2 regions of the Lysinibacillus pakistanensis genome follow, and region 2 is predicted to be linked to the other one. Evidence: riboswitches for the same ligand, from Rfam matches in the RefSeq annotation. Region 2 holds a riboswitch; the other holds the start of a gene.
What was found. Region 2 has a riboswitch for FMN ahead of ribE (riboflavin synthase). Riboswitches for the same ligand answer to the same signal wherever they lie in the genome.
Positions count from the first base shown of each region.

Region 1: another riboswitch for FMN. It lies ahead of QNH24_RS06805 (ECF transporter S component); the one in region 2 lies ahead of ribE (riboflavin synthase).

Region 1 covers NZ_CP126101.1:1,445,097-1,452,762, forward strand. Annotated here, with positions in the region: gene QNH24_RS06790 (ATP-binding protein) at 1-674, shown strand, start outside; gene sigX (RNA polymerase sigma factor SigX) at 764-1,297, shown strand; gene QNH24_RS06800 (RNA polymerase subunit sigma) at 1,294-2,577, shown strand; FMN riboswitch at 2,767-2,955, shown strand; gene QNH24_RS06805 (ECF transporter S component) at 3,174-3,761, shown strand; gene QNH24_RS06810 (sodium-dependent transporter) at 3,987-5,333, shown strand; gene QNH24_RS06815 (STAS domain-containing protein) at 5,399-5,785, opposite strand; gene QNH24_RS06820 (methyl-accepting chemotaxis protein) at 5,928-7,622, opposite strand.
Region 2 covers NZ_CP126101.1:1,730,217-1,737,882, reverse strand. Annotated here, with positions in the region: gene QNH24_RS08230 (spore germination protein) at 1-1,429, opposite strand, end outside; gene ribH (6,7-dimethyl-8-ribityllumazine synthase) at 1,556-2,023, opposite strand; partial or broken gene ribB (3,4-dihydroxy-2-butanone-4-phosphate synthase) at 2,059-2,658, opposite strand; gene ribE (riboflavin synthase) at 2,682-3,320, opposite strand; FMN riboswitch at 3,556-3,681, opposite strand; FMN riboswitch at 3,803-3,928, opposite strand; gene QNH24_RS08210 (aminoglycoside 6-adenylyltransferase) at 3,954-4,832, opposite strand; partial or broken gene QNH24_RS08205 (SDR family oxidoreductase) at 4,884-5,784, opposite strand; gene QNH24_RS08200 (HAD hydrolase-like protein) at 6,149-6,766, shown strand; gene QNH24_RS08195 (methyl-accepting chemotaxis protein) at 6,814-7,638, opposite strand.

The DNA of each region.
Region 1 (7,666 bases), 290 kb from region 2:
CAGATTTCATAGCTAATGTATCCCATGAGCTTAGAACGCCAATTTCAATGCTTCAGGGCTATTCTGAGGCCTTAATGGATGATGATTTTATTCAGGATCAGGAAGAACGTAACGAGATAACAAAAATTATCTATGATGAATCGAAGCGTATGGGACGTCTAGTAACAGATTTATTGGATCTAGCTCGTATGGAATCGGGGCATATGACACTTTATAAGGATGAGCTCCCAATTAATTCTACATTTGAACGGATAACACAAAAATTTGCTCAAGTCGCTAAAGAGAAGCATGTTCGTCTACTATTTGATAGTGAATTTAATGATGACGCTAGGATAAGTATTGACGAGGATCGGATTGAACAAGTATTAACCAATTTAGTTGACAACGCACTCCGTCATACCGATGAAGGGTCAGTTACTGTCAAAATTGAGCAGGAGCCAACATTTGCAAAAATATCTGTTCAGGATACAGGACATGGCATTCCACATGATGACTTACCTTATGTTTTTGAACGATTTTATAAAGCCGACAAAGCCCGAACGCGTTCTAAAGGCGGAACTGGCCTAGGTTTAGCTATTGCTAGAAATATTGTAAAGGCACATTCAGGAACTATTATGGTAGACAGTGTGCTGAAAGAGGGTACGACCTTTACGTTTTATTTACCTTTCGAGTAATTCATATTATTGCCTTTTAGTGGTATTAATTGGCTGTAACTTCTGTAAACATAAAGACGACAAATATTATAGAACGGGGGTGGAGTGCATTGAATGACTCCGTGTTCCATCGACTATACGATGCATACCATCAAGACGTGTTCCAGTTTCTTATTTATTTAGTAAAAAACCGTACACTTGCTGAAGATTTAGCGCACGAGGTTTATGTACGAGTGTTGCGCTCATACGATCAATTTGCAGGAAATAGCAGTGAAAAGACATGGCTATTTGCCATTGCTAAAAATGTTGCAATTGATCACTTTCGGAAGCAGGCAGTACGCCAGAAGCATTCACTTGATTTTTTTGACTGGGAAACGGAACAGCTCCATTCAAACACACCATCACCGGAAGATATGTTGGAAGCCAGTGATGAATTTATGCAGGTAGAGTCTGCACTTGAAAACTGTACAGGAGACCAAAAAATGGTTATCATTATGCGCTACTTTCAAGATTTATCGATTGCAGAAACAGCACAAATACTAGATTGGACAGAAGCGAAGGTAAAAACGACGCAGCATCGTGCCATCAAATTTTTGAGGCAACAGCTACAACAGGTTAGAGAACAGGAGGCGAAACGGCAATGACACATAACCAGTTTGATGATGACCAGCTAGAACATGTATTGAACAATGCCCCTAAGCTTTCTGACCGCCGTTCTAAAGAAGAAATATTAAATCGATTATTGGCAGATGCCCGCTTGCAGGATAATGTTCATCTACAAGAAGCCATCCAGCAGCCAATAGAAGAAATGTCAGCCCAAGAACAACAGCAAAGTACAGAAACAACAAAGCCCAAAAACCGTAAATGGCCAATCTTTATGAGTGTTGCCGCTGTTTTCGCATTAACAGTAGGTGTAGGCTCTATGTTTATGAATAATAATCATTCTAAGCTAGATCAGGCGACGGCACCTGACATTGCACCATATTCTACTATGGAAGATGCGCCAGCTGCCAAAAGTGCTGAAAATCATGATAATTTTTTGGATTCGAGCATTGTTGCAGAACATGCTAAAATTATGTCTTTACGTACCTCGGTGTATGAGGAAGACTTAACGGATGCCGTTGTCTTCCGCATTGGTTTAGCAAGCAGAGATGTAGAAAGTGTACCAATGACATATGTTATTCCCAATGAGCGAGTTGAAGAAGATTTTGGGAAAGAAAAACCTTCTACATTACAAATGTATAAAAAGTATGCACCACAAATTGAAGAGGAAGCAAAAGGCTTTACTAACTATCATCCATATCAAGGTGAATTGAAGGAAAAGGATGATAAGTTGATTCATGTTTTACCTGAGAAAAATGATTATGATGTAGCTTCTGCACCTGTGAATGAGTACAAGGGAACCTTGCAGGATACATTTTCAGACTCTGAATATACAGAGGTTGAGTTTGAAAACGCAGATGGTACGCCATACGAGTTCTCTCAAGAAGGAGAGCCGAGTAAGGCCATGTCGTTAACAGGTCCGAGTCATTTTAATTATTACTTATATAAGGACCATGATAATGGGGCTGAATATTTATCACCTGATTTTCGTCAAACTTTTTCCTCGGTAACAGAAGCGATTACGGTTATGCGCAATAAAAATGATGATGTTTATGTTCCTGTCGTTCCAGAAAATGTGACTTATACTGTGCAAGAGGTTGCTGAGGGTGTAATTGTAACCTTTAAAGATCCTCTTGATTTAACATCAATGGACCCAGTTCGAGCAACACAATTAATCGAAGCAATGATGCTAACGGCTGCAAGCTTTGATAAACAATTACGCCTAGATAATGTAGTTCAGGAAAGCTGGGAAGGCTTTGATTTTAAAAATTTCCTACCCAAGCCAGTTGGCCCAAACAAGCAATATATGGAGACACCATAGAACTTTATGGTGAAGTTTAAGGAGTATTCTCATACATCGACAGTGGGACGAGAATACTCCTTATTGATTTTGATAAATCATCTAACTGTCCATAAAACATACAAATCTAATAGGATTTTTTAAGCAGAACTATTTACTTTTTCTAAATAATTCATTATAGTAAAGCTGTAGAACAAAAATAATATATTGATTCATCTTCGGGGCAGGGTGAAAATCCCGACCGGCGGTAATAGAGTTGTAAATCGCTAATGTGAAAAACATTGGCTCGAATGATTTACCAAAGACTCTTCAGCCCGCGACCTGTGCAAAGTTTTTTGCATGGCTGACTTGGTGTAATTCCAAGGCCGACAGTTAGAGTCTGGATGGGAGAAGATGGAGGTACGATCGTCATTTGTTATTTTACATTGGCTATGAACGAGCGTTTTTTCAATATGGCTTTAAAGTCCGCTCAAAAATAGCTAATTAATGGCGTTTATTAATCATGCCTATTCTCCCTTATGCGAAAAATGCATAAGGGTTTTTTCGTGAATAACATATGATTAGGTCGTAGCCTTTCTTCTTGCGAGATTGAATCAGCAAAGAGGAGAGAGTTTTCAATGAAGAAAAATGTTAAACTTCAATCGTTTATTACGATTGGCATGCTGAGCAGTATTTCGTTTTTATTAATGCTATTTAATTTTCCAATTCCACCATTCCCAGCGTTTTTGGAAGTGGATTTCAGTGATATGCCTGCATTATTAGCAGCCATCACTATGGGACCTGTAGCGGGAATTCTAGTAGAGTTATTTAAAAATGTATTGGATTGGATTTTCTCAGGCACGCCAACGGGAGTACCAGTAGGACATATCGCTAACTTCACAACAGGTATTTTATTTATTTTACCAGTATCCTTTATTTTTAAGCGTTTTAAAAACATTGGGGGTCTTATTGGGGGCTTGGCAGCAGGAACAATCGTTATGGCGGTTGGTATGAGTGTTCTTAACTATGCTGTATTTTTACCGATGTACACGTACTTTTTAGGGATGGAGCCTGTTGTAGGGGATTCATTATATACAATGATTGTGGCTGGAATCTTGCCATTTAATATTGTCAAAGGTATTTTATTAACTGTTATCATGGCTTTATTATTTACAACTATGCGCAAATGGATTGATCGACAGCGTCATATGTATTTAACAAAATAAGATTATATATAACCTCGAGTGATTTCATAGGCTCGAGGTTTTTTTATGGATAGAAATGCGAAAGTGAGGGATAGAACGCTTGAAGTAATGGATAGAAATGCGAAAGTGAAGGATAGAATCTTTGAAATAATGGATAGATTCATCAAATGAACTTAATCTAGTCGAGCCCAGTAATTTCATGTAGAATTAAGAAAGAGTTTAGAAATGCTAGAGGAGTTTGAAGAGATGAGTGAGAAAAAGGGACAATGGTCTAGTAAACTAGGCTTTATTTTGGCATCAGCAGGTGCAGCAATCGGATTAGGGGCAATTTGGAAGCTTCCATATGTTACTGGTCAAAGTGGTGGGGGAGCATTTTTCCTAGTCTTTGTTCTATTTACGTTGTTAATTGGTTTACCGATGCTATTATCAGAATATGTGTTAGGTCGTGGCACCCAATCTGAGGCGGTCACTGCCTATAAAAAAGTGGCACCAACGAAGCCAGGCTGGGCATGGATTGGCCGCATGGGTGTACTGGGTTGTTTTTTATTATTAACTTTTTATAGTGTTGTGGGTGGTTGGATTTTTATTTATAGTGGTCTTGGTGTGGCTGGAACAGTTATTGATCCCGCTAATAACCCTAGTGAACTATTTGGAAAGATTATAGGTACGCCTTGGATTACATTACTTGGTTTAGGGTTATTTACGCTAGCTAATGTACTAGTGATATCTCTTGGTGTACAAAATGGTATAGAAAAGGCCAATAAGTTTATGATGCCACTATTGTTTATTATGTTTATTGTACTTGTTGTCCGAGCAGTAACATTAGACGGGGCAATGGAGGGTGTGAAATTTTTCTTATGGCCAGACTTCTCTAATATTACGGGAAAGGCTATTTTAGAAGCGTTAGGACAATCCTTCTTTGGCTTAGCAGTAGGATTTTCCTGTCTTGTGACCTACAGCTCCTATTTAAAGAAGGATGTAAGCTTACCTAACTCGGCGGGCTCAGTTGTTCTTTTAACGGTACTTGTATCGTTTTTAGCAGGATTAGCGATTTTCCCGGTGGTATTTGCCTTTGATTTAGAGCCAGCTTCTGGACCAGGCTTACTGTTTATGGTGCTACCGACAGCATTTAGCCAAATGCCATTTGGTGAAGTATTCTTAGCGTTGTTTTTATTACTATTTTTATTTGCAACGTTAACATCTTCCTTCAGTTTATATGAAATTATCGTGGCAGCATTTATAGAAAAGGGGCGAATGTCTCGCTCAGCATTAACACTATTATTAGGTATGGTAGTCTTTATTGCTGCAATTCCAGCAGCACTGTCATCTAGTACCTTAGCTGATGTATCATTCTTCGGGAAAACAATTTTTGATACGACAGATTTTCTAGTATCGAATTTAATGCTTCCATTAGGAAATTTATTAATAGCTTTCTTTATTGCACATATAGCCGATAAAGAATTTGTGAAGAAGGAATTACTGATGGGAAGTCAGATGGGGCAGGGGTACTATTCTACATATCGATTATTAATGTTAATTGTAGTACCGATAGTTATTCTTGTTGTTTTACTAAATATGCTTTTACAATATTAAAAAAGCAGGGGTGTATTCCATTCTCAGGAATACACCCTATTGTAATAATGGGGGCAACGATAGGGTTAATATTCGTTAAGTGATAATTCTCCTAACCAGTCTTCTTTAATCATCTTTCTTGCTTGCTCTTCGCTGTTTGTAATAGGAAAAACTTTATCAACCTGTGAAATAGCGAATAAGTTGCGGATGAAATCATCGACGACAATAATGGCGATTTTCTTTTCTTTTAAAGATACTTTTTTGGCAAAGTTGACAATCATTCCAAAGCCAGTACTATCAATATTAGTTACTTTTTGCATATCGATAATATAGCCATGCTTTGTTTCTAAATTAAGCGATTGAAGATCTTTTTTTATATCCTCAATCAGCCCGTATTCTAAATCGCCAGTAAATGCAATTAAGATATAATCAGCCTTTGTGCCAACATCCATCGCAATTTTCTTCTGATTCATACTATAGCGCCTCCACTTTCCTTTTCATGTTTATCGAATAATTTATATTTGGCATTGTGGGAGTCGTGAATGTCCGTATAAGCAAATTGTTTTAATAAACTCCCACTGATTCTAACACACATAGTATCATGTTAAGCCTTAATTAAAACTTAAATTTATTGACTTCGTTTTGTAATTTATCAGCAATTGTTGCTAATTCATCTGAGTTTTGTGTTATCTCAGCTACGGTTGCATATTGCTCCTCGGAGGTAGCGGCGATTTCCTCTGTTGCAGCCGCAGCGTCTTCAATGATGCGAGAAATGTCATGAATAGCTTGTTGAACACCTAAGGAGTTATCATTGACATGCGAAAATGCAGACTTCATTTGTTCAACACCTTTTTCCGTTTCTACAACCTTCTCCACTATCTCTTTTAAGGCAGTTCCTCCCTTGTTGATAATTGTTACTTGCTCCTCTACCGCAAGTAGATTACTTTCCATTGTACGAACTGTTACTGATGTTTCGGCTTGAATATCATTTATAAGATTTGTAATTTGTCCGGATGCCAGGCTTGATTGCTCGGCTAACTGACGTACCTCAGAGGCAACAACCGCAAAGCCTTTTCCTTGATCTCCTGCGCGTGCAGCTTCAATGGCTGCGTTAAGGGCAAGTAAATTTGTTTGCTCTGCAATACCTGTAATCACGGTGATAATACCACCAATTTCTTCAGAGCGTTTACCTAGTTTTTGAATAGAGTCTGTTGCATAAGAGACTGTTTGCGTTACAGCACTTAAATGCTTAATTGCTTCATTAATCGCTTCTTCTCCTTTACGTGCAATTTTCGATGATTCTATGGCACTAGTCAAGGTCATTTCAGCTTTTTGTAAACTACTCGATGCTTCTTCGATTGTTTTTTGCATCATTGTTACAATTTGCTCAGCTTGATCGGATTGTGTTGTTGTTCCAACTGCAATTTCATTCATCGTTAATGCAATTTGATTAGAAGCCTCGCTTGTTTGGTGTGATGATTCAGCCAATGAGTGGGAAGAGTTAGCGATCTGATTAGCGCTGCCAGCCACAATTGTTATCGTTTTTGTTAAACGGTCTTTCATATTACTAAATGCTTGTGCTAAATCTGCTATCTCATCTTTGCCTTTAGGATTTAATAATTTTACATTCAAATTTAAATCTGCAAGCTCTTGGGCATTGGAACTTAGGATATTAATTGGATTAATGATTTGTCGTTGTAAAAACCAACTAATACCAACAATTAATAGAATGGCAATCCCTAAGGAAACGGCTATATTTTCAAGGGCAGATTTTGTTGCAATGCTTATATAAGGAGCTGTTGGAACGGCTGTTGCCCATACGCCTATTACATCTCCTTTGCTATCTAAAATAGGGTCATAGGCTCCCTGGTGCATGCTTCCTAAAACACTGGCTGAACCAATAAAACGTTTTTTTTCTCCTAATACTACAGTGGCAACTTCGTCAGATACTTTCGTATTTAAGGCACGCTGTCCGTTTTCAACTATATTAGTACTAATTCGTGTATCTTTTTGGAAGATTGATACAGCATTACCGTTTGTTAGCTCTCCGACTTTATCAGCGATTTCAAAATTCTCAACCATATTGACATCGCCTTTATATAATTGATTATTTTTGATGGACCAATCTCCAGGGAATTTTGCATTTAAATATTCATAGCTTACCTGAATATCTGATAGTAGCTTAGTATTAGCGCTTTCTAAAAGATTTTTTTTCGCAACATAATAATTTATTCCTGCTAAAAGTGAGGTAAGTAGTAATATACAACTAAAGATTAGCAGGCTTATTTTTTTTCGGATTGACACTCTCATTAAAACTCCTCCCAATTATACGTTTATAGGGTGTGATGTTGAAT
Region 2 (7,666 bases):
TATCCTGCACATTTAAAAATGCTGGACGTTTACCATAGCCTTTAGGAGATAATCTCAATAAAGATTTTTTCATATCCTGCCAATTTAAATCTGCTCCTAAATTTAAGTATGGAATGCCAAGGACTCGCAAATTTGCTGTATATAGAAGAATGAAAAAAATTGCTATAAAGAAGCCATACAAGCCGAAAAATGCTGATGCTAATATAATGATAATGCGAAATATACTCATTGCCGTGACAAAGGATTGATTGACAAGTGTATAGGCTGCGATACTCGAAATAGCAATCACAACTATCATTGGAGGACTTGTAATACCAGCTTTAATCGCTGCATCTCCAATGATTAGACCTCCAACGACACTCATGGATCCACTAATGATACTAGGAAGACGCATATTGGCCTCACGGAACATTTCAAACATAAATACCATTAGTAGTATTTCTAGAATCGTAGGAAATGGAAGCCCTGTCCTTGATTGTACAACTGTTGCTAAAAGAATCAACGGTAATTGATTTTGATGATAAGTCGTAAGTGCTAGCCAAAAGCCTGGTAAAAGCACACTAATTAATATGCCAACAATTCGTAGTAGTCTTTCCATTGAACTAACAATAATCGGAAAATAATAATCCTCGCCTGATTTAAATACTAGCAGCACGTTAGCTGGCGTAATAATGGCATAAGTGACCCCATCCACCATTATCACAATTCTACCGTTAATTAAGGCCTGTAAAGCAAAATCAGGACGACCTGTATAATCATGTCTCGGAAGAATTTTTGCACTTTGCTCGATTCTCTCCATTAAAATATCTCCACTAAATACAATATCCGTATCTACTTTTTTAAGATGTACTTTGATGTCCTCTAGCATTTTTTTATTAACAATATCATCCATATAAAGAATTGCTACAGTTGTTTTAGAACGTTTGCCGATTTCATATGTTTCAACACTTAACGAATTTGTAGGTAATCGTTTTCGTAATAAAGCAATATTAATATCGATATCCTCAATAAAATCGTCTCTTGGACCCTTTATAACTAATTCGAGAGCTGTTTCTCTAGGCTCTCGATTTGGCTTTTTAGGAATATAACTTGTAAATATTAATTGTTCATCTTCAAAATACAGCAGCACATATCCTTTATAAACTTTTGTAATGATGTCCTCTTTTTCAGAGATATTTTTTAAATGAGGAATGTGTAGATGATTTAAAATATCTTCCTCTAATAAATCACCTGAAATTTTTTTTAGCATCGATTGGAGCTCTTGAACAATAACGGTTTGTAGTAATTGTTCATTAATCATCGCATCACAATAAATAACATGTACCGCATGTTGCTGCATTATATACCTTTGAAAAATCACATCAGCAGAGCGTTGAAATAGTGCCTTCAAAGTTTGCAAATTTATGATTTGTTCCATTTGAATACTCATCATCTCCTACTGAGTCAGCTCCAGATTCGTACATGCATCCATATACTTACACAATATTTTCCCCATGCTTGTTTAAAATATTCAGGTTTTACAGATAAGATACTTTAGATAAATTCAAACTTTGTTTTAGCCAATCATTCTCTTTAAATTCGCCATTTCGATAGCAGACATTGCGGAATCATAGCCTTTATTGCCTGATTTTGTACCTGCACGCTCAATAGCTTGCTCAATATTTTCAGTTGTCACAATGCCAAAAATGACAGGTACATCTGTTGTTAATGATACGTTGGCGATTCCTTTTGCCGATTCATTGCATACATAGTCATAATGTGTTGTCGAGCCACGGATCACTGTTCCTAAACCAATGATAGCATCGTATTTCTTTGTTTCTGCAAGCTGTTTTGCAATAAATGGAACCTCAAATGCACCAGGAACCCATGCTACATCAATAAAGTCCTCATCTACACCGTGACGCTTTAAACCATCGAGGGCTCCGTCTAATAACTTACTTGTTATAAATTCATTGAATCGACCTACTACGATAGCAATTTTTAAGTCTGTACCAATTAATTGTGCTTCAAATGTTTTACCCATTTCTAAATTCTCCTTTTTTAAATTGTCATTTTGAGATTTTGCTGGCGATATAACGCCAATTCTTCAATTGAAATTATTTTTAGCTGATGATGCGCTGCATAGTTGACTAGTTCATTGAAGCGTAGCATTTTTCCATCGTCCCCCATAATTTCACAAATAATGCCTGCGGGGATACTGTGGCAAAGCTTAGCTAAATCAATGGTTGCTTCAGTGTGACCCCTACGCTCTAACACACCATTCTCCTTTGCGATTAGCGGAAATACATGGCCTGGTCTACGAAAATCATTTGCCTTCGCTTGTGGTTCAATCATTTTTTTAATTGTCATTGCGCGTTCAAAGGCGCTTATTCCTGTCGTTGTATCCATATAGTCGATACTAACGGTAAATGCTGTTTGATGATTGTCTGTATTATTACTTACCATCGGTTGTAAGGCTAATTTTTGTGCGAGCTGCTGTGTAATTGGTGTGCAAATAAGTCCTCTTCCATATGTCGCCATAAAGTTTATCGTATCAGGTGTCATATACTCTGCTAAAGCCAATAAATCTCCTTCATTTTCTCGATCCTCATCGTCTACTACAATAATCATCTTGCCCTGTTTTAAATCCTCTATTGCTTCTTCAATTGTATGCAGCAATATTGGCACCTCCTCACTTTTTGTTAAAATCCGTTTTGTGCTAAAAAGTCTCTCGTAATAGTTGGTGCTTCCTGACTATGCTTTAGCTGGTGCAAAATGTATTTTCCAACTAAATCCGTTTCAATATTCACTGGAGCGCCAATTTTCTTCATACCTAAAATAGTTTCTTTATACGTGTGTGGTATCAGTGATACTGTGACACTTTTTTGCTCAACGTGAAAAAGCGTTAAGCTCGTACCATCAATCGTAATGGAGCCTTTTGGAATACAATAGTTTGTTAAATCCTCGGATAGCTCAATATCGATATAAACTGCGTTTGCTAATGGTCGTTTACGTACTATTTTCCCTACTCCATCCACATGCCCTGCTACAAAATGGCCACCAAATCTTCCATTTGCAGGCATGGCACGCTCTAAGTTAACTGGGTCTCCTACAGCAAGCTGCTGCAAATTTGTTGCCTTCACCGTTTCTGGCATGACATCCATCGTTAGCTCTTGATCCGTAAAATTTGTCACTGTTAAACAAACGCCATTGACAGCTATACTGTCTCCGAGCTTTACATCCTCTATCATTTTTGCTGAAAGAATCGTTATTTTCATACTTTGCTGATCTGTTTGCAAGGTTTTCACTGTGCCAATATCCTCAATAATCCCTGTAAACATTTTTCCACCTACTTTCTTTCTACGCGTTAAAGGCTCTATCCATCGGTTTTGGGATTCTATCCATCAAGTTTTTGAGGTCAATCCTTCGCTTTTCTAATGCTATCAATCACTTTAAGCGTTCTATCCCATCAAAGAAAAAACCCCCTTCGCTTGAAAGGGGTTTGGGAGTTTATATAAATAAGACGTCAGCAAATAAACCTTATGAAATCCCATATTTTTCATAGGCCGCCATCTCATCGTTCTTCTCCCATCCAGACTATCACTGTCGGTTTTGGATTTGCACCAAATCAGCTTTCGCTCACGGACTTTGAACTGCTTCATCACCGCCGATTGGGAATTTCACCCTACCCCGAAGAACATGCAGCTATTTAATTTTTTCACTAAATAAAAAAACCTCCCAATCTAAACGATGGGAAGTAGTTAACATAAAAGCATAATCAAATAATCCTTATAAATTCATTCGAATTTAAAAAGATTGCACTTTTACCCTTCTCCCATCCAGACTGTCACTGTCGGTTTTGGATTTGCACCAAATCAGCTTTCGCTCACGGACTTTGAATTGCTTCATCACCGCCGATTGGGAATTTCACCCTACCCCGAAGGATTTTTATTTAGCTTAATCATACGATAACACTATTTTATAATATTATCCACAAAATTGTTTACTAAAAATTTCTGATAAACTTCATCCACATACACTCTTATATTCTTTTCATAAACAGGATATTCTACTTCAAGCCTTGTAGCCACTTGCTGTGATGCCTTTGCGAATAAATCAAAGGCTAGTAATAATGCTTGCCATATAGCTTTTTTAGAGGATAACTCAAAGGTCCCCATCAATTGTGAAACTTCCTCTGCATGTAAATACTGAGATATATACTTATAACGTTTGCCAACACTTAAGCTAAATTCTGTTTCAAAGCCAACTCGCCAAGATAGCATTCGAAGTAATTCTTCCCGTAAAATATGTTCAAAATGGTAATTGGCAAAAAGAAGCTCATTGCGACAAATGCCTTTTACTACATAAGTTGAAACCATCCAAAATTCATTGCAACAATCGTCAAATGAACGTGCACTTGGCTTTTGTACATGATACGTAACATCTGTTGCTTCAGGAACATTTAAACAGCGCTGGTCTTTATCCAGAATGATTTCTAAAAGTCCATCATTTTCAAGATAAAGCTCCAATTCTTCAATAGGGACTAGAGTCAAATCAATTTTTGAATGATCGATAAATAACATTAAATAGGAAAACCAATTGCCTAGTTCTGGTGGAAATAATTCCATATCCTCTGGGGTTTGTGTTATTAATCGCTCGCCTAAGAAATCAATCCATTTATTATTTTCAAGAAAAGCTGCCATATCAGTTACAACAAAGGAAATATCATAATCCTGAAAATCATCCCTTGGCACATTGTGATTTGTTCTTGAACCCTCCATTCCTACTACTCGAATGCGTTCATCCTTTTTAGCAAAATCTAATAGTTTATCAATAGGTCGAGTATTTTCCATATCATTTCTCCCTTAGCAATATATCTGCTATTTATAATAGCAAATAGATACTTATGTTTCCGTCATGATGCCACCATTGACGTGCAAAACCTGACCAGTAACAAAAGAAGAATCATCAGAAGCTAAATAAATATAAGTAGGTGCAAGCTCAAATGGCTGACCTGCTCGCTTCATCGGTGTTTCTAAGCCAAATGTTTTGACATATTCTGCTGAATAGCTAGAGACAATTAGTGGTGTCCAAATTGGGCCAGGGGCAACTGCATTCACTCGTATTCCCTTTCTCGCTAATTGTAAGGATAAAGACCTAGTGAAAGAGACAATCGCTCCTTTCGTGGAGGAATAATCGACAAGTAACGGAGCCCCAGCGTAAGCTGTCACGGAAGCAGTGGAAATAATTTCCCCACCCTGCTTCATATAAGGTAATCCTGCCTTTGTCATATGAAAATGCGGAAAAATATTGGTTTCAAACGTATCATACAATTGTTCATTTGAGATATCCAAAATGCTTTGCTGCGGAAATTGGACACCTTGATTTAAAATCAGTATATCTAGCTTACCAAAACAGTCCATCGTTTTTCTTACTACTTCCTTAGAAAACTCAGGATGACGTAAGTCCCCTTCAATCAATAGAATGGACTGCCCATGCCTCCACCATTTGCTTCGTTGCTTCTGCATCAGATCGTTCATGTGGCATATAGGTAATAGTCATATGAGCTCCTTCCTTTGCAAACCCAATAGCAACAGCACGACCAATTCCACTTTCTCCCCCAGTAATTATGGCGATTTTCCCCTGTAATTTTCCACTTCCTTTGTATGCCGGATTGTCAGAAATAGGAATTGGTTGCATAACATATTCTAGCCCTGGCTGTATATCTTGATGCTGCGGAGGGAATGTGATGGGAACTTGCTTACACTTCGTTTCATATCCAATATAAGGATATTTCGGAATCATATCGTGACCTCCTTCCAATATTACATTCAAACTACATAATTCGACATGATTAGATATATGTTGCAAACGCTAGAAAAAGACCTACAAACTGTACTATCTTGCATTGCTATATCATTAATATTGTTTGTAATTCGTCAATGCTTTTCATATTCAATGGCATCATTTTCCGATACAATATTTACCATAGCGATATCCATTTTGTATTTAACATATTGAAAAAAATACTCACCCAGAGTCATTTACCACCACCTGCTTCATATGCTATAGAATCATGTCATAATACTTTAAATCGGATTTCTTTGATACGTAACATTTTCAAGGAAGAAGCGTCTATAAAAGTAGAACATAAAGGAGAACATTTTCAATGAAATATATCATCTTTGATTTTGATGGCACATTGGCTGATTCTACGGCTGTATTTGCGTCAGCTTGGAATACACTTGCACAAAAATATAAATTTAAAGGAATAGAGTTTAAGGAAATCGAATCCTTAAAAAAATTATCCATGGCAGAGCGTAGTAAATTATTTGATTTTCCAATGTATAAATTACCTATGATTTTACCTCAATTTTATCGTTTATATCGGCAGTCCTTAAACGAGGTTCATCTTTATGAAGGGATCAAGGATGTACTCACGGAAATTGATAAGAAAGGCTATAAAATCCTTATCATATCGTCCAATTCCCAGGAAAATATTTTAGAATTTCTAAAAATGAATGGTATTCAATGTGTTTCAAATGTACTTTGCTCAAATCGTATTTTTGGGAAGGATAAAGTGTTGAAGAAATTTTTAAAGGATTCCAGCAGCACGGCATCAGACGTTTTATATATAGGGGATGAACAAAGAGATATTGTAGCATGTAAAAAAGTCGGGGTACCAATTATTTGGGTTTCTTGGGGATATGATTCTATTGAGGTGATTCAACAGGAAGAGCCTGAATATAAAGTAAATGCTCCAAAGGAAATTTTAGATATTATTTAATCTAAGAGGGGGTATGGCCATAAAATGGATTGGCTATACCCTTCTTTTTAATTTTTCACTTCACTAATATGCATTAATTTTTCTGCTGTGCTATTAACACCTTTATAGGCATCTGTTAATTTATACATGCTAGCCGAAAACTGTTGAGTAAATGCGGCAATTTGGTTTGCTGATTCATTTACTTGGTCGATGGCTTGTTTAATACTCTCTAATTGGTTTGTAATGCTATTCGCACTTTCGGTACTGCTTTGAGACATTTTTTGAATCTCAGTGGCAACTACGGCAAAGCCACGTCCATGCTCACCAGAACGAGCTGCTTCAATGGATGCATTTAGTCCAAGAATTTTCGATTTCATCGCTAAATCTTTGACTAAATCTACAATAGTATTAATTTGTTGAATATCACCAGTCATAGACTCTGAGAACCTAGATAGTTCCTCTAATCGATCGGAAACATCTACACTTGCCTTTGCTAATTCTTCATTCGTCGCAGTCATTTCCTCCACTGAGCTCGACAGCTCTGTTGCTAGTAATCGCATGTGATCCATTTTTTCATTTGAAAGGATTGAACTAATAACACCAATTACTTGTCCACCTTCAAAAATAGGCTGTGCAGATGCAATATAGGCCATGCCAAAATCCTCAGCACTTCGCTCTTCTCGGATAAATCTCCCTGAGCTAAGTGCCTTTTCAGTTGTTGTTCCACTATATTTATCTACAGAATCACCAACACAAACCTTTAAATCCACTTGTTTTCCTGGCTTATAGGCAATGACTTTCTCTGTATCTGCTACAATTATACAAGCATCTTCTGGATAGGTTACCTGGTAAAAATCGATTGAGTCTATGATTGCCTGCAGCTTTGCATGCATTGTCTTTTCCCCTTCCCCATTCACACGA